4 regions of the Rahnella sp. GSA61A genome follow, and region 4 is predicted to be linked to each of the others. Evidence: predicted binding sites of a transcription regulator. Region 4 holds the regulator's gene; each other region holds the start of a gene.

Evidence for each region. The regulator PurR, encoded in region 4, represses purine synthesis genes. The targets are predictions, from matches to a motif close to CANGCAAACGTTTGCNTG.
Region 1: a site for PurR is predicted at 1,886-1,903, ahead of purM (phosphoribosylformylglycinamidine cyclo-ligase). Genes of this name have one in related genera too.
Region 2: a site for PurR is predicted at 1,831-1,848, ahead of LC431_RS22535 (L-serine ammonia-lyase). Genes of this name have one in related genera too.
Region 3: a site for PurR is predicted at 2,543-2,560, ahead of purT (formate-dependent phosphoribosylglycinamide formyltransferase). Genes of this name have one in related genera too.

Annotation. Positions count from the first base shown of each region.
Region 1 is NZ_JAHXYO010000002.1:98,910-103,433, reverse strand. It holds gene uraA (uracil permease) at 1-1,030, opposite strand, end outside; gene upp (uracil phosphoribosyltransferase) at 1,110-1,736, opposite strand; gene purM (phosphoribosylformylglycinamidine cyclo-ligase) at 1,968-3,005, shown strand; gene purN (phosphoribosylglycinamide formyltransferase) at 3,042-3,680, shown strand; gene speG (spermidine N1-acetyltransferase) at 3,901-4,476, shown strand.
Region 2 is NZ_JAHXYO010000024.1:28,042-32,565, reverse strand. It holds gene pabB (aminodeoxychorismate synthase component 1) at 1-1,069, shown strand, start outside; gene LC431_RS22540 (CoA pyrophosphatase) at 1,066-1,668, shown strand; gene LC431_RS22535 (L-serine ammonia-lyase) at 1,876-3,240, shown strand; gene LC431_RS22530 (EAL domain-containing protein) at 3,695-4,524, shown strand, end outside.
Region 3 is NZ_JAHXYO010000024.1:32,592-37,115, reverse strand. It holds gene LC431_RS22570 (S9 family peptidase) at 1-338, opposite strand, end outside; gene yebF (protein YebF) at 470-835, opposite strand; gene dbpA (ATP-dependent RNA helicase DbpA) at 997-2,379, opposite strand; gene purT (formate-dependent phosphoribosylglycinamide formyltransferase) at 2,630-3,808, shown strand; gene LC431_RS22550 (YoaH family protein) at 3,899-4,081, opposite strand; gene pabB (aminodeoxychorismate synthase component 1) at 4,243-4,524, shown strand, end outside.
Region 4 is NZ_JAHXYO010000016.1:66,094-70,617, forward strand. It holds gene punC (purine nucleoside transporter PunC) at 1-74, opposite strand, end outside; gene punR (DNA-binding transcriptional activator PunR) at 211-1,116, shown strand; gene purR (HTH-type transcriptional repressor PurR) at 1,153-2,178, opposite strand; gene LC431_RS18930 (YnhF family membrane protein) at 2,513-2,602, shown strand; gene LC431_RS18935 (C40 family peptidase) at 2,768-3,667, opposite strand; gene LC431_RS26305 (hypothetical protein) at 4,021-4,149, shown strand; gene LC431_RS18940 (Grx4 family monothiol glutaredoxin) at 4,130-4,489, shown strand.

The DNA.
Region 1 (4,524 bases), on a different contig from region 4:
CACCATAAAGCAGCAATGAAACGCCGCCCATCACCGGTACCGGCACAGCCTGGATGGCTGCCGCCAGTTTGCCGATACAGGAAAGCAGAATAGCCAGAATGGCCGCGCCGCCAATAACCCAGGTGCTGTATACCTTGGTGATGGCCATGACGCCGATGTTTTCACCGTACGTGGTATTTGGCGTTGAGCCGAAGAAACCGGACAACACGGTCGACAAACCGTTTGCCAGCATCGAACGGTGCAGGCCCGGATCACGCAGTAAATCTTTCTTCACAATGTTTGCCGTCACAACCAGATGCCCGACGTGTTCGGCAATAACCACCAGCGCCGCAGGCAGGATCGTGAGGATGGCGACCCATTCAAAACGTGGCGTATAGAAGGTTGGCAGCGCGAACCAGTGCGCATTCTCGATCGTTGAGACATCCACCACCCCCATAAAGAACGACAGTGCATAACCCACCAGCACGCCGATCAGGATCGGGATAATCGCCAGGAAACCACGGAACAGCACGGACCCCAGAATGGTCACAGACAGTGTCACCAGCGAAATGGTAATGGTGGTGGAATCCACCGCCGCGCCCTCGGCAGGTAACAGACCCGCCATATTCGCCGCCACGCCCGCCAGTTCCAGTCCGATGACGGCAACGATTGCGCCCATCGCCGCAGGCGGGAATATCACGTTAATCCAGCCAATTCCGGCTTTCTTAACAATCAGCGCCACCAGGCAGAACAACAGCCCGCAGGCAATAAAACCACCGAGCGCCACCTCATACCCCATCGGTAACAGCAACAGCACCGGGGAAATAAACGCGAAGCTCGAGCCAAGGTAAGCCGGTATTTTCCCTTTACAGACAAATAAATACAGCAAAGTCCCTATGCCATTGAACAGCAGCACCGTTGCCGGGTTGATCTTAAACAGAATGGGCACCAGGACGGTGGCACCAAACATGGCAAACAGATGCTGGAAACTCAGGGGAATCGTCTGCAGCAATGGCGGACGTTCGCTTACCCCGATGACACGACGGGTCATGAATGTGATCCTCTCAATGGTGTGATGTTGTATATGACGAGCAAAAAAAAGCCGACTGATTAGTCGGCTAAACGCTTATTTATTTCGTACCAAATATCTTGTCGCCCGCATCGCCGAGCCCCGGGATGATGTAGCCTTTATCGTTGAGTCCCTGATCCACCGAGGCGGTGTACAACTCAACGTCCGGGTGTGCGGCTTCGAGAGCGGCGATCCCTTCAGGCGCGGCAACCAGCACCAGCACTTTAATGCTCTGGCAGCCGGCTTTTTTCAGCAGGTCGATGGTGGCAATCATAGACCCCCCCGTCGCCAGCATCGGATCAACCACCAGTGCCAGACGTTCTTCAATGTTAGAAACCAGTTTCTGAAAATACGGCACAGGCTTGAGGGTTTCTTCATCACGGTACACGCCGACCACACTGATACGCGCACTCGGAACGTGTTCCAGTACGCCTTCCATCATGCCCAGACCGGCACGCAGGATAGGCACTACGGTAATTTTCTTGCCTTTAATCTGATCGATTTCAACCGGGCCATTCCAGCCTTCGATCGTCACTTTTTCAGTTTCTAAATCAGCAGTCGCTTCATACGTCAGCAGACTTCCCACCTCAGAAGCCAGTTCGCGAAAACGTTTCGTGCTGATGTCGTTTTCACGCATCAGGCCCAGCTTGTGTTTCACCAGCGGGTGTTTCACCTCGACGATCTTCATTATTTATTCTCCTAAGGTGGTTGAGCTGCAAAAAAAATCGCGAGATTATAACGCCATTTTTTTTGAACGCCATACCAAATAGCCTGATCTGGATCATCAGTAACCCGGTTAGAGTATAGACAGCCTAAAACTCATCATCGAATAAGGCGCTCGCAAACGTTTGCTTCCACTGTTAGAATTGCCCCGCTTTATTCTTCAACCACCAACCCAAACCGCCGTGGGGACTTCGCAGTGACCGACAAAACCTCTCTCAGCTATAAAGACGCAGGCGTAGATATCGATGCCGGTAACGCATTGGTAGACCGCATTAAAGGTGTAGTAAAACAGACTCGCCGCCCTGAAGTGATGGGTGGACTGGGCGGTTTTGGTGCCCTCTGCGCGCTGCCGCAAAAATATCGTGAACCCGTACTGGTTTCGGGTACCGACGGCGTTGGCACCAAGCTGCGTCTGGCGATGGATTTGAAACGCCATGATACTATCGGTATCGATCTGGTCGCGATGTGCGTCAACGATTTAATCGTTCAGGGCGCTGAACCGCTGTTCTTCCTCGACTATTACGCCACCGGCAAACTGGACGTCGATACTGCCGCCAGCGTAATCACCGGTATCGCAGAAGGCTGTAAACAGTCTGGCTGTGCGTTAGTCGGTGGTGAAACCGCTGAAATGCCGGGCATGTATCACGGCGAAGATTACGACGTGGCAGGCTTCTGCGTGGGTGTGGTGGAAAAATCAGAAATCATCGACGGCAGCAAAGTGGCTGACGGGGATGTGCTGATCGGCCTGGCCGCCAGTGGCCCGCATTCCAACGGTTATTCTCTGGTGCGCAAAATTCTGGAAGTCAGTAAGACTGACCCGGAAACTACCGATCTGGCAGGCAAACCGCTGGCCGATCACCTGCTCGCACCAACCAAAATTTACGTGAAATCGATTCTGAACCTGATCGAAAACGTGGATGTTCACGGCATCGTCCATCTGACCGGTGGCGGCTTCTGGGAAAATATCCCACGTGTATTGCCGGACAACACACAGGTGATTATCGACGAATCAAGCTGGCAGTGGCCGGATGTCTTCACCTGGCTGCAAACCGCCGGTAATGTCAGCCGTCACGAAATGTACCGCACCTTTAACTGTGGTGTGGGCATGCTGGTGGCACTTCCGGCAGAACTGGCCGATCAGGCGATTGCATTACTGAACGATAATGGCGAAAAAGCGTGGAAAATTGGCTACATTAAAGCCTCTGACTCCGCTGAACGCGTGGTTATTGAATAAAACCAGTAAATCAACTGACTGAAGACGGGTAGCAAAATGAAAAGGATTGTGGTTCTGGTATCGGGCGAGGGGAGCAATTTACAGGCCCTGATTGATGCCTGCCAGCAGGGACGAATTAACGCAACACTCAGTGCGGTCTTCAGCAATAAAGCAGCTGCATACGGGCTTGAAAGAGCCCGTTTAGCCGGTATTCCCGCGCATGCACTGGATGTTAAGGCTTACCGGGACCGGGCGGAATTTGACGTTGCACTGGCGGATGCCATTGACACTTTCCAGCCTGATCTGGTGGTACTTGCCGGTTATATGCGTATTCTGACCGCTGAATTCGTCCAGCGCTTTGCCGGACGCATGATCAACATCCACCCTTCCCTGCTGCCAAAATATCCGGGTCTGCACACCCACCGTCAGGCCATTGAAAATCAGGATGCGGAACACGGTACGTCCGTGCATTTTGTGACTGAAGAACTCGATGGCGGTCCGGTGATTTTACAGGCCAAAGTCCCGGTGTTTGCTGACGATACAGAAGAAGAGCTGATTGCCCGCATACAAACGCAGGAACACAGCATTTATCCGCTGGTCGTCAGCTGGTTCGTTGACGGACGTTTGTCGCTGCAAAAGGGTCAGGCGCTGCTGGATAACAATCCGCTTTCTGAACGCGGATATGCAGAAGATTAATCTACCACTGCATCATGATTTCACTATAAACCGGCCATGCGCCGGTTTTTTATTTTCCGTCATTTGACATTTGTTTACATTTCGTCCGATATAATGCACATCCCGGCGCACGTTTAAACGTCGTTTGTGCGCCGACCTTCATCGGGAACACGGTTGTTTCCGATTTCATATTTACGAAGGTTACCCTCATAAAACGGCTTTTATAGTTGAGGAACACCCCATGTTTAGCCATAACAGCGTCAGATTACGTCCACTGGAAAAGGACGACCTGTCGTTTGTTCATCGTCTTGATAATAACGCCAGCATCATGCGTTACTGGTTTGAAGAACCTTACGAGGCTTTCGTCGAACTGACCGACTTGTATCACAAGCATATTCACGACCAAAGCGAACGCCGCTTTATTATTGAATACGAAAGCGGACCGGTCGGCCTGGTCGAGCTGGTGGAAATTAATCATATTCACCGCCGCGCGGAATTTCAGATCATCATCGATCCGCAGCATCAGGGCAAAGGCTTTGCCGGTGACGCTGTCCGTCTGGCGATGGATTATGCCTTCTCCGTTCTTAACCTCTACAAACTGTATTTAATCGTGGATAAAGAAAATAAAAAGGCGATCCACATTTACAGCAAATTAGGCTTCGAGCTTGAAGGTGAACTGAAACAGGAATTCTTTGTGAACGGCGAATATCGCAGCGCCATCCGCATGTGTATTTTCCAGCCGCAGTTTCTGGCGAAATACAAAACCAAGCCTGTTCAGGTCAAACCGGAATCCCTGATTGGCGCCAGCGCGGTTTAATTCCACCGCGACATAAATCGGTAAAAGAATGACCGGTGAAGGATACAA
Region 2 (4,524 bases), on a different contig from region 4:
TCTGGGCGGCGCACTGGGTTTGTTCGGTTATGACCTGGGGCGCAGGATAGAAACATTGCCTGAAACTGCGGAACGGGATATCGACCTGCCGGATATGGCGGCAGGGATTTATGACTGGGCGCTGATTGCCGATCACCATTTACAGCGCCTGACGCTGATTTGCCATGGTGACGTTTCTGAACGTTTACGCTGGCTGGCCCAGTACCAACCTGTTCCTTCTCCTGCGCCTTTCTGTTTACATGCGCCGTGGCGGGCAAATATGAGCCGCGAAGAATACGGTGAGAAATTCCGTAAGATTCAGGAATATATTCACAGTGGTGATTGCTATCAGATCAATCTGGCGCAGCGGTTTTCGACGGAATACAGCGGCGATGAATGGCAGGCTTTCCTGCGCCTCAATCAGGCTAACCGCGCCCCTTTCTCCGCGTTTCTGCGTCTGCCGGAAAATGCCGTTGTCTGTCTTTCACCCGAGCGTTTCATCTGGCTGAAAGACGCTGAGATACAGACCCGCCCGATTAAGGGAACGCTGCCGCGCTGCGAAGATCCGACTGAGGATATGCAGCAGGCAGAACGGCTCGCGGCATCGGAAAAGGATCGCGCCGAAAACCTGATGATTGTCGATTTGCTGCGTAACGATATCGGCCGCGTGGCGACACCCGGCAGTGTGCGGGTGCCGGAGCTGTTCGTTGTGGAGCCCTTCCCCGCCGTCCATCATCTGGTCAGCACGATCACCGCCCGGTTACCCGAAACCTGTCACGCCAGCGCCTTACTGCGTGCCTGTTTCCCCGGCGGCTCCATTACCGGTGCGCCCAAAGTGCGTGCCATGGAAATTATCGAAGAACTTGAACCGCACCGGCGCAACGGCTATTGCGGCAGCATTGCATATCTGAGTTGCTGCGGCACGATGGACAGCAATATCACCATCCGCACATTGCTCACCGCACAGGGCAAAATTTACTGCTGGGCGGGTGGCGGGATCGTCGCTGACAGTCAGGAACAGGCGGAATATCAGGAAACTTTTGATAAGATTGCCCGTATTCTGCCTGAATTAGGAGAAATACAGCCGTGACGCTGCTGGAACAACACGCGCCCTTACAGACGTTTTCACCTGCCGTGGAAGATTTCATCCTGCGTTTTCAATTGCAGCAGCCGCGCCTGCCTGCTGCGGCGTTGCGCGGAACCCGCCACGCCGCTGTGTTGATCCCGATTATTTGTCGTCCGGAACCGACCCTTTTACTGACGCGCCGCTCCGATCAGTTGCGTAAACACGCCGGCCAGGTCGCCTTTCCCGGTGGTGCAGCAGATGCTTCCGATGCCTCGATTATTGCCACCGCATTACGCGAAGCGCATGAAGAGGTCGCGATCCCCCCTGAACAGGTTCATATATTAGGCACACTGTCGCCGCAGGACAGCAGCAGCGGTTTTCAGGTCACGCCGGTTATCGGGCTGTTGCCTGTTGATGTACCACTGCATCCCGCGGAAGATGAAGTCGCCGAGTTGTTTGAAATGCCGCTGCGGGAAGCCTTTGATCTCGCACGTTATCACCCCCTGGATATTCACCGCAGAGGCACTCATCACCGGGTTTATCTGTCCTGGTATCAGCAACAATTTGTCTGGGGGCTGACGGCGGGAATCATCCGTCAGTTGGCCCGGCAGGTTGAAGTCTGAGCTCAGTGATTACATTACGATCACACTTTTGCATCAAATAAGTTTATTTCATGCGAAAAATGAAACTTTTGCCTCTCAGCCCTTTTAAACTATAAGTCTATCCATAAGAACAAGAGACCCGTCCATAAGGGCTGTCTCTGGTGTTGGTTCATTTATGGAAGCCAGGGATCCCGTTCCCTGCCGCAATCTATTACAGGAGTATTCGACGTGATTAGCGTTTTCGACATGTTCAAGGTCGGGATTGGCCCTTCCAGTTCCCATACTTTGGGCCCGATGAAAGCAGGCAAACAGTTCGCTGATGACCTGCTGGAAAAGGGCATGATGCCTGCCGTTACGCGTGTCGCTGTGGACGTTTTTGGTTCTTTGTCTCTGACAGGTAAAGGCCACCACACAGATATCGCCATTATTTTAGGTCTGGCGGGCAATCAGCCAGATACCGTCGACATCGACGGCATTCCACATTTTATCCGCGACGTTGAGCAACGTGAGCGTCTGCCGCTGGGCGGAACCCAGCATGAAGTCGATTTCCCACGTGATACCGGTATGGTGTTCCGCGGGGAGAATTTACCGCGTCACGAAAACGCCATGCAAATTCACGCTTTTGCTGGCGACAAGATGATTTACAGCAAAACCTATTACTCGGTCGGCGGCGGCTTTATCGTTGATGACGAGCATTTCGGTCAGCCTGTGCTGGATGAAGTGGCGGTGCCGTACAGCTTTAATTCGGCCAGTGAAATGCTGGCAAAATGTAAGGAAACCGGGCTGTCATTATCCGGTCTGGTGATGAAAAACGAGCTGGCGCAGCACAGTAAGCAGGACATTGAGCAGTATTTCGAGAAGATCTGGCACACCATGCAGGCCTGTATCGATCGCGGCCTGAATACCGAAGGCGTTCTGCCTGGCCCGTTGCGGGTGCCGCGTCGTGCTTCTGCCCTGCGCCGGATGCTGGTGTCTAACGACAAACTTTCCAGTGACCCGATGAACGTGATCGACTGGGTGAATATGTTTGCCCTCGCGGTTAACGAAGAAAACGCGGCAGGCGGACGTGTCGTGACGGCACCCACCAACGGCGCATGCGGCATTGTGCCTGCGGTGCTGGCGTATTATGACCAGTTCATTCAGTCGGTCAGCCCGGACATTTATCTGCGTTATTTCCTGAGTTCCGGTGCTATCGGTATTCTGTATAAAATGAATGCGTCGATTTCAGGCGCTGAAGTGGGCTGTCAGGGTGAAGTTGGCGTAGCCTGTTCAATGGCGGCGGCAGGCTTGACGGAATTGCTTGGCGGCAGCCCGGAACAGGTGTGCGTTGCGGCCGAAATTGGCATGGAACACAATCTGGGATTAACCTGTGACCCTGTTGCCGGACAGGTTCAGGTACCGTGCATCGAACGTAATGCCATCGCGTCAGTGAAAGCCATTAATGCCGCCCGTATGGCATTACGCCGCACCAGTGAGCCGAGAGTTTCATTGGATAAAGTCATTGAGACAATGTACGAAACCGGTAAAGATATGAATTCCAAATATCGGGAAACCTCGCGTGGCGGTCTGGCGATTAAGGTTCAGTGCGACTGATCCGGTCGAAAAGATGACCTCTTCCTGCGGTATTTTCAGGTTGTATTAATTTCAACCAATTTACCGCAGGAAATACCACCTGGCCGGTAGCCGGCAGCAATAAAACCTTCGCTAACAACAACCTGTTGTATTATCAATACATAATGGTAGTGAGACTTGCATTATACCCTGCAGGTGCGGCATGCTGATTTCCGCCTGATTTCCCCTGTCCGGGTCCCCCTTATTACGTCTGCGTAAATGTCGGAAATGGACAGGAAAAACCTCAGTGACACTGTCACCTGTATGTTTTTTTCGATTTGAACAGAGAAATATAGGGAGTTTGCCGCTACTCAAACTGAGCGCCCGACGATTTACAGCTACTCTCTATAAAAACGAAATGGCTGTTACGCATCGGTAACCCTTTAAAATAATAATTTTGAGCCTGCCTTTAACTCGGGATAAAAGGATTAGAACGATGCTGTTCTCCCAGACCGGACTCGCGAAGTATCGCTACTATCGCATTGCCCTCGCCAGTGCCATGGGGATATGTACGCTGCTTCTGACGCTGGGCATTCGTATCTACGAACAAGCCCAGGTTATCGCCGAAGATCAAAAACGTGTGGCTGTTCACACCGTTGAAAAACTGGAAAAATTGCTTGAACCCGCTTCTCCGGCCGGCAAAATTATTCCTTTCGACCAGACACTCGCCTGTAAGGCACAGCAACCTCTGTTGCAACAAACCGTCGCCCGCATGCAAACATTACGTTCAATCAGTCTCGTCAGCAACGGCACCATTGTTTGTTCAAGCCTGGTAGGCACGCTGGATCTGAATTTCAATCAAACCTTGCCTTCCTTCGCACAGGGTAAAACCCAACTTGAGTTGCGCGCCTCGAAATGGAGCCGTGTCAATACACCGACGCTGGTTTTATGGCATCCGACCACACCGGATAATCTTAACGGTGAACTGTTTGTCTATAACATCGGGATCTTGTCGAATTTCCTGCTCGAGCCCCAACCGCCTTATGCCAGCCACATCGTTCTCAACGTCGGACAACAAAATCTCGAATACGGCAAAAATTCAATCATCAACACCAGTGCCCTGCCGCGCGCCCCTTTGCTGAGCGCCCGATCGGAAAAATATGATTTTGCGGTCTCTATTTATGGTGAAGAAGCCAGCACACTGGCCTGGGAGGAGCTGTTTTCACATCTGCCGCTGTCGGTTCTGATCAGCCTGCTGACAGCAACAGCCATTTATCTGTTCTCCGGCAGTCGCATCAGTCTGGCTTATCCGATCAGCCACGGCAT
Region 3 (4,524 bases), on a different contig from region 4:
GTGCTCCAGTTTTCATGTTCCGCTGCGGGCTGACGCAGATAAATGGCGTATTCGTTGCCCGGTTCATAACGGGTCTGATAACGGTAGCCATGTTTCACGTAGGGAACGGAATGATCCTGTTGCGCAATACGCGCAACCATTTCGCCATACAGGGTTTCACGCAGCGCCTGATGCGGTTGCATGGCCTGTTCGGTATATTGGTTTTCAGCGGTCAGATACGCCAGAACCTGAGGATCGGCGCGGTCATCATCACGCAGCCAGTAATAGTTATCGACGCGGTCATCGCCGTGTACGCTCAGGGTTTGCGGGCGTTTTTCAGCCTTTGGAGGTGTCATCATCTCGGGATCTCTTTGTCCTCTTTGCGGTGTGACAAGAGTGACAGGTTTAGGCAGGGAAACCAAGAGACGTCAATGCAGGGAAATAATGCGTCCGCTAAGAAATAACGGACGCAATCGGAAGTGCAGAAAGGCTATACCGGCGTGCTGTAGCTGATTTCGCCGATCTGGCAGTTGAGGGTCACCTGATAGGTTTTATCAGTGTGATCACCGCGCACTTTTAGCGGGATATTCCATCTGGCGTTATTGCCGCTGATGCTGTCAGTCACCACCCAGGCCACCGGTGTAGAAGTGCCGAGCACTTTTTTATCTGCATCCCAGCGCGGAATACGGTTTTGCAGGAAATCACGTTTAACCAGTGCTGCCACTTCATCTTTTGTGGCCGTGGAACAGGGTGTTACCGTTGCCGTTCTCACTTCAGGCTCATCGGCCTGTGCAACCTGGCTCAGACCGCTCATTCCTGCAACGGCCATCACAACGCCCAAGATTATCTTTTTCATCGTTCGTCTTCCCAGTCTTTGTCGTTCATTCAGTTGACCTTGCCGGACAATATCCCTACATAAGGCAAGGTCATCGCTTGCGTTAGATAATATAATCCTCAACAAGGCAATAACACAACATTAACAATAAGACGGCCAATGCAAAGCGATAATAAACCCGGTTAACGCAAGATAATGGCTTTGCAATTCTTGCCTTTAATTTTCCCTTCCTGCAAACGTTGCAGCGCTTTCTTAGCGCTCTTCTGACGAATCGCCACATAAGCATGAACCGGGAACATATCGATTTTACCAACTTCAGCTGCGGTCAGCCCGGCGTCACCGGTCAGCGCGCCCAGAATATCGCCGGGACGGATTTTGGCTTTACGGCCGCCATCGATGCATAACGTTGCCATTTCAGGATCAAGCGCCACCGGGGCGGCGGCCAGTGCCTGCGCTGCGGGCTGCCAGGTAAACCGCTGGCGGGTGTAATCTTCCAGCGCCGTTACACGCGGCATTTCCTGCGGTGTCACGAGACTGACGGCCAGGCCACTGGTGCCCGCACGACCGGTACGGCCCACGCGGTGAACGTGAACTTCCGGGTCGAAAGACAGCTCGTAATTAATGACCAGGCCGAGCTGTTTAATGTCCAGCCCGCGTGCCGCAACATCTGTCGCCACCAGTACGCGGCAACTGCCGTTGGAGAAACGCACCAGTACGCGGTCGCGGTCACGCTGCTCGAGGTCGCCGTTCAGCGCCAGCGCACTGATGCCTTTCGCCTTCAGGTCATCACAAACATCCTGACAGTCACGTTTGGTGTTACAGAACACCACACAGGAAGTCGGCTGATACTGATACAGCACCGCGGCCAGCAGCGATAAGCGCTGATGTTTGTCGGCTTCGATGAAAATCTGCCTGATATCAGCAATGTCATCTTCGCCTTCGATTTCTACCTTCAGCGGCTGACGCTGAAATTTAGAACTGATGCGCTCAATGCCGTCCGGATACGTCGCGGAGAACAGCAGCGTCTGGCGATCCTGCGGCGTATAACTGACGACATCTTCGATATCTTCGCTAAAGCCCATATCCAGCATGCGGTCCGCTTCATCCAGCACCAGTACTTTCAGTTCGTCCAGTTTCAGCGTGCCTTTACGCAGATGCTCCTGAATACGGCCCGGCGTACCCACCACAATGTGCGGCGGATGGACCAGCGATTCAAGCTGTGGTCCGATTGCCTGGCCACCGCACAGGGTCAGAATTTTGATGTTTTGGGTAAAACGCGCCAGACGGCGTAATTCTTTGCTGACCTGATCGGCCAGTTCGCGGGTCGGACACAATACCAGCGCCTGAGCGACGAACTGTGAAACGGTAATGCTGTTCAGTAAACCGATACCGAAAGCGGCTGTTTTACCGCTGCCGGTTTTGGCTTTGGCGCGGACGTCCTGACCCAGCAGGATGGCAGGCAACGACGCTTCCTGAATCGGGGTCATTTCGGTGTAACCCAGTTCATTCAGGTTAGAAAGTTGCTCAACGGGTAATGTCAGGGCAGAAAAGGAATGCGTGCTCAAGGGCGATAACTCTTTATGTGAGGCAAAAATCGGGACAGCGGCAGGAAGCCTGACGCCATGGTTTGGGTAAATGATAACAGAGACGCCCGCAGACTGCCTTAAACGGCAGAAAACAGGCTGAAAAAATCCTGCTTTTATTCCCGCTTAAATTTATCAACAGCACTGCGCAATCGTTTTCGTCGACAATAATTTCAGATATACTGCGCGCCGAAATTCCTATTTTCCTTCACACAGATCTGGGTACGAAGCTATGTTAACCATTGGTACTGCACTGCGCACTGGCGCCACCCGCGTCATGTTATTAGGCTCCGGCGAACTGGGCAAAGAAGTGGCGATTGAATGCCAGCGACTGGGTCTGGAAGTGATCGCCGTTGATCGCTACGCCGATGCACCCGCGATGCAGGTCGCCCATCGCAGCCATGTCATTAACATGCTGGATGGCGATGCACTGAAACAGGTTATCGAAAGCGAACACCCTGATTTTATCGTGCCGGAAATCGAAGCGATTGCCACCAGCATGCTGGTCGAGCTGGAAAAACAGGGTCACAACGTCGTGCCTTGTGCTGAAGCGACACGCCTGACCATGAACCGCGAAGGCATCCGTCGTCTGGCTGCCGAAACGCTGAAGCTGCCTACTTCCACTTATCAGTTTGCCGATGATGAAGCGGCTGTCCGTGAGGCGATCGACGCCATCGGCTATCCGTGCATTATCAAACCGGTGATGAGCTCTTCCGGTAAAGGTCAGAGCCTGATCCGCAGTGCCGATCAGTTACAGGCGGCATGGGATTATGCCCAGCAAGGTGGCCGTGCTGGCGGCGGACGTGTCATCGTTGAAGGTCTGGTGAAGTTTGATTTTGAAATCACCCTGCTGACGATCAGCGCCGTTGATGGTATTCATTTCTGTGCGCCAATCGGACACCGTCAGGAAGACGGTGATTACCGCGAATCCTGGCAGCCACAGCAGATGACAGACCTTGCATTGCAGCGCGCCAAAGACATCGCAGAGAAAGTGGTGAAAGCGTTGGGCGGTAAAGGCCTGTTTGGCGTTGAACTGTTCGTTTGTGGTGATGAAGTGATCTTCAGCGAAGTGTCACCTCGCCCGCACGACACCGGGATGGTAACGCTGATTTCTCAGGATTTATCAGAGTTCGCCCTGCATGTGCGCGCATTCCTCGGTCTGCCTGTGGGCAATATCCGCCAGTTCGGCCCTTCCGCTTCTGCCGTAATCCTGCCGGAACTGACCAGCAGCAACGTGACGTTTACCGGCCTGGAAAACGCACTGACCGGTTACAACCAGATCCGTCTGTTCGGTAAGCCGGAAATCAGTGGTAAGCGCCGCCTTGGCGTAGCGCTGGCGACGGCGGACAACGTTGAAGACGCCGTGGAACAGGCCAAACAGGCAGCGGCTGCAGTGGTGGTTAAAGGCTAATCCATTCCTGACGCTGAGATGAAAAAAAACCGGACGCCTGAAAAGAGTCCGGTTTTTCTTTGCAGCAAAGGGAAACTGCGGAGCAACGTTTTATTCGTCGTCTTCGTCATCAAAAATGACGGTCACACGGTCACCTTTATGCGTTTCGCGGATTTCTTCTGCAACGGTCGCAATGGCTTCGCCGCTGCTCATGCCGTTTTCCATTAACTGGCGGATACGATCGGCGGCCTGTTCTTGTTCGTGATGTGATAATGAAGGCATACCTGTCAGCATGGGAGTGTCCTGTTGTACGGGTGATAATAAAAAGCCCGCGCAGTGCGGGGTTGCACAGTATACGCCTTATTCACGCAAATCGCCTGCGCTGCTTTCAGGCAGCCCGATCTGTGTTAGGATCCTGAAAAATAGTCACTGCGCCAGAGAAACTCATACCCGTCATGCCATTCGCCCAACCCGTTGTTTTCCATTCATTACCTTATCAACCCGATGCAATAACTGAACGGTTCGCGCCGCTTTCTGCTTTGCCGTGGGCGATGTTACTGCATTCAGGTTCGGCACAGCACCAGCATAATCGTTTCGATATTCTGGTGGCCGATCCGCTGATCACGCTGACCACACGTGGCAAGCTAACGCAGATTGAGCACAACGGCATGGCCGAAACCCGGACTGAAGATCCGTTTGCTTTACTGGAAGAGCAAATGGCGGTGGCCGGTTTACAG
Region 4 (4,524 bases):
TACATATCAGTGGCTAAAAAGCCCAGCATGCTCAGTCCCGCGAGATAGAGCATAAATCCAAAGGAGGGTTTCATTATCGTCTCATTAATTTATTTATTGCAGATGATGTGATGCAGATTACATACCGGAGGCGGAGTTTAACGCTTTGATAACAGGCTTGTGAAACGCTAATATTTGCACTCTGCTATCAAAAATATTGAAGGCTGAATTATGTGGTCAGAATACGCCCTTGAAGTGGTAGATGCCGTGGCAAGAACAGGTAGTTTTAGTGCGGCAGCGCAAGATTTGCACCGCGTACCTTCTGCTATCAGCTATACCGTCCGTCAGCTTGAGCAGTGGCTGGCCGTGCCGTTGTTTGAACGTCGCCATCGTGACGTGGTACTGACGCCTGCGGGAAAGGTTTTTGTCGATGAAGCGCGGATTCTGACAAAAAAAATGATAGCCACGCGCCGGCAGTGTCAGCAGGTGGCGAACGGCTGGCGCGGCGAATTACGTGTGGCGGTTGACCGGATTGTAAAACCCGCACGGACACGGCGTCTGGTGCTCGATTTCTACCGCCATTTTGCGGACACCGAACTCATTATTCACTCAGAAGTGTTTAATGGTGTCTGGGATGCGCTGGTTGACGGGCGGGCAGACGTGGCGATCGGTGCTACACGCGCGATACCGGTTGGCGGGGGCTTCAGTTTTCGTGACATGGGATTTATGGACTGGCATTGCGTCGTCAGCCCGCAACATCCGCTTGCGCAGTTATCCGGCGCGCTGAATGATGATGAGCTGCGGCCTTATCCTGCACTCTGTCTGGAAGACACCTCCCGGACATTGCCTAAGCGGGATACATGGACGCTGGATAACCAGCGGCGGCTGGTCGTGCCAGACTGGACCTGCGCGCTGGAATGCCTGACCGAAGGCTTATGCGTGGGTATGATGCCGGTTCATCGCGTCACGCCGTGGATAGAACAGAAAAAGTTGCAGGTGCTGACGCTGGAAAATACGTTTCCCGACAGCCCGTGTTGCCTGACGTGGGATCAAAGCAATCCGTCACCCTCGCTGGCCTGGTTGCTGGAATATATGGGCGATACAGAAACCATGAATCAGGAATGGCTGCGTGATTAGAAAAAAACGCCTGCATCTGCAGGCGTTCGATATCTGTTAACGGCGGTAATCGCGGTACGGACCATCGGCTACGGAACGGCGTTCGACCAGTTTCGGATGCACCTCAATGGTCTGAGACTCTTCACGCTTACTGACAATTCTGTCCAGCAACATGGTAAAGGCCATTTCACCCAGACGTTCTTTCGGCTGATGCACGGTTGTCAGCGCGGGGGAGAAGTAACGGGCGTTACGCACATTGTCGTAACCGATTACGGAAATATCCTGAGGGACGCGCAGGCCCAGTTCGTCTGCGGCACAGATTGCGCCCATTGCCATCACATCGCCGCCACAAAATACGGCAGTCGGGCGGTGCTTCTGCATCAGAATTTTATGCATCGCCTGATAGCCCGATTCCGGCTCGAAATCGCCCTGAACCACCCATTCGTCACGCAGCGGAATATTGGCTTCAGTCAGTGCTTTCACAAAACCCTGGAAGCGGCCACCGCCGGTATTACGTGCCAGTTGGCCCGGGATCACCCCAATATCACGATGACCGCGTTCAATCAGATAACGCCCGGCCATGTAACCCCCTTCGAAAGCATTATCAATAATGCTGTCGGTGAAGTTCTTACGCGCTTCGCCCCAGTCCATGACCACCATTGGGATCGAACGGTGCTCCTCGAGCATATTGAGCAACTCATCAGGATATTCCGCGCACATCACCAGCAAGCCATCGACGCGTTTTTGCGCCAGCATTTGCAGGTAGGCTTGTTGTTTTTCCAGATTATTATGCGAGTTACACAAAATCAGCGTATAGCCTTTGGAGAAGCAGCTGTTTTCTACGGCTTCAATCACTTCGGCAAAATAGGGCGCTTCGCTGGAGGTGGCAAGCAGACCGATCGTTTTGGTGTTATTGACCTTCAGACTGCGGGCTACAGCACTCGGCGAGTAATGTAACTCTTTGATTGCAAGGAGAACCGCTTCTTTGGTTTCTTCGGCGACGAAACGTGTTTTATTGATGACGTGCGACACGGTTGTAGTGGAAACGCCAGCGCGCTTTGCGACATCTTTAATCGTTGCCATGTAAACAATGACTCCTGAACTCACGTGTTTCAGCACGTTAGCATTATGTTAATCGTTTGCTTGCGTGGATCTCACTGCTGGCTTCTAAAAGGGCAGTGAAATCGTTGGGTGGATTCTTCAGAATGAGGCGTGAAATGCTCTCGGGTGAAATCAACCGGCACACAGGCGTGTTAACCGACAATTTTCTCTTATAATGCAGGAAAGTGGAAGTAAAATTCTCAGGGATACATTGTCATTCAGCACAAGATTTTAAATGTTAATTATGCGAAAATGCGTTGGCACACAATTAGTGTGGCTTAAAAAATGCCACAATTTGATCCGAAAGGGGGGTTTGATGGACAGCAACCTGAAATTATCGTTGATCACCACGGTATGCGCTTTGCTTATGATTATCGCTTTCAGTTTCACTGCGGTGATGAACTGATTCAGTAAGTGATCCGCCATAAAAAAGGGCGATTCCTGTTACAGGAATCGCCCTTTTCAATTTTACGCAGTGGCCGTTACCGCCGATACTCTTCCCTGCAGAAACTCTTCGTTAAATGCTATTCAATGGCTGATTAGCGAAACTTCAGACTTAACGAATTGTTTATTATCGGATCGTTTTCGGCGTCATTACCCGGCGTGCACCCACATAATGATCTTGCCAGTAATCGTCGCCGAGAGAGGTGATTTTAATGTCTTCGCCCGTTCTTGGAGACTGAATAAACTTGCCGTTCCCCACGTAAACACCAACATGGTCTGCTGCGCCGCGGTTATTGATTCTGAAGAACACCAGATCACCGCTTTCAAGTTCGCCGCGTTTGACCGGAGCCGCATCGCGCAGGTGATACATTTCATTCGCTGTGCGTGGCATTTTAATACGGATCAAATCTTTGTAGGCGTAATAGACTAAGCCGCTGCAATCAAAACCGGTATTCGGCGAGGTTCCGCCCCAGCGATATGGTTTTCCTACCTGATGCATCAGTTTGGTCATCGCCGTTTGCTGGGCATGCTGATAGCGTTTTTTATGCGTTGCACTTAGCGTAATCGGTTTGCTGTCTTCTTCGGGCTTTTTACCTTTACGGTGCCGGCCATACGCTTCTTTTTTACTGACCCTTTCCGTGCTGTTTTTCGCGAGTGAACGGGTTTTGGCGTGTTTCTCTGTTTTGCTTTCGGCCCGCGTGGTCTTCAGTGTCTTTTCTTTTTTACTTTCGGCCCGGGTCGTTTTGACACTTTTCTCCGTCGTGGTCTTTCGTTTAGCCAGTTCGGTACTTTTAACTTTCTTCTTCGAATTCTTGTCCTGAATTTTTTGTTCTGTCACTGGCGCGATTTTAGTTTTTTTACTGGTTTTCGCGGCCACCGTTTTTCGCTTTCGCCGTTCTTCAGGTGCAGCCTGATTAACATGGCTTTTACGCTGATCGGCAGAAACACGTGTCTGCGGCGATGCATGTGCCATATTCAGAAATAGCTGGGTAAAGAGCAGCACAAAAAGCGTGAACAGTAAGCGCATAGCTTCGTTACCATGAGTGGTAGGTTAAACATCAGGGATGTCAGAGTATTGCCTAAAAGAACCTGACAAAAAAGCACGAATTGACTCGATTCTAGATCATATTGTGAGAAAAAGTTAATGGCTTTTTTTATGTCGAAATAACCGCCATTTTTAGTCAAAAAAATAACCACTTTTCATGGTGTTAATATTTGAGTTAAAGAATGGAATTTTGCAAATCTGGCGTTATCGGTGAACGCCAAAAATGTTATTCTCAATGAATGTTTAAAGATGTGAGCCTGAGCGCACACATTAAAGATTGTTAAACAAAATGCCAGTATTGAGAAAGACCACACAAAAAATGGCGTTTTTATCTGATGGCTGCCATCGTTACAATAGAAGGTATTGTGATTGCGCACCGTCTCTTTATGCTGCGCGTGAAGAGTAATGATCGTGACAGCCTGTACCGGCTTGAGGAAGCAAGAAATGACCACTCCAACAATTGAAAAAATTCAGAAGCAAGTTTCTGAAAACCCGATTCTGCTGTACATGAAAGGTTCGCCGAAACTGCCAAGCTGCGGTTTCTCCGCTCAGGCTGTTCAGGCGCTTTCAGCCTGTGGCGAGCGTTTCGCTTACGTGGATATCCTGCAGAACCCGGACATCCGTGCTGAGATGCCAAAATTTGCTAACTGGCCAACGTTCCCGCAACTGTGGGTTGACGGTGAACTGGTTGGCGGCTGCGACATCGTGGTTGAGATGTTCCAGCGCGGCGAACTGCAGCAGTTGATCAAAGAAACCGCTGAGAAATACAAATCTTCTGAAGAGAGTAATACGACAGAAGACTAACGGTTTTTCGGCCGGAAAGTAAAAAGAGCGACATG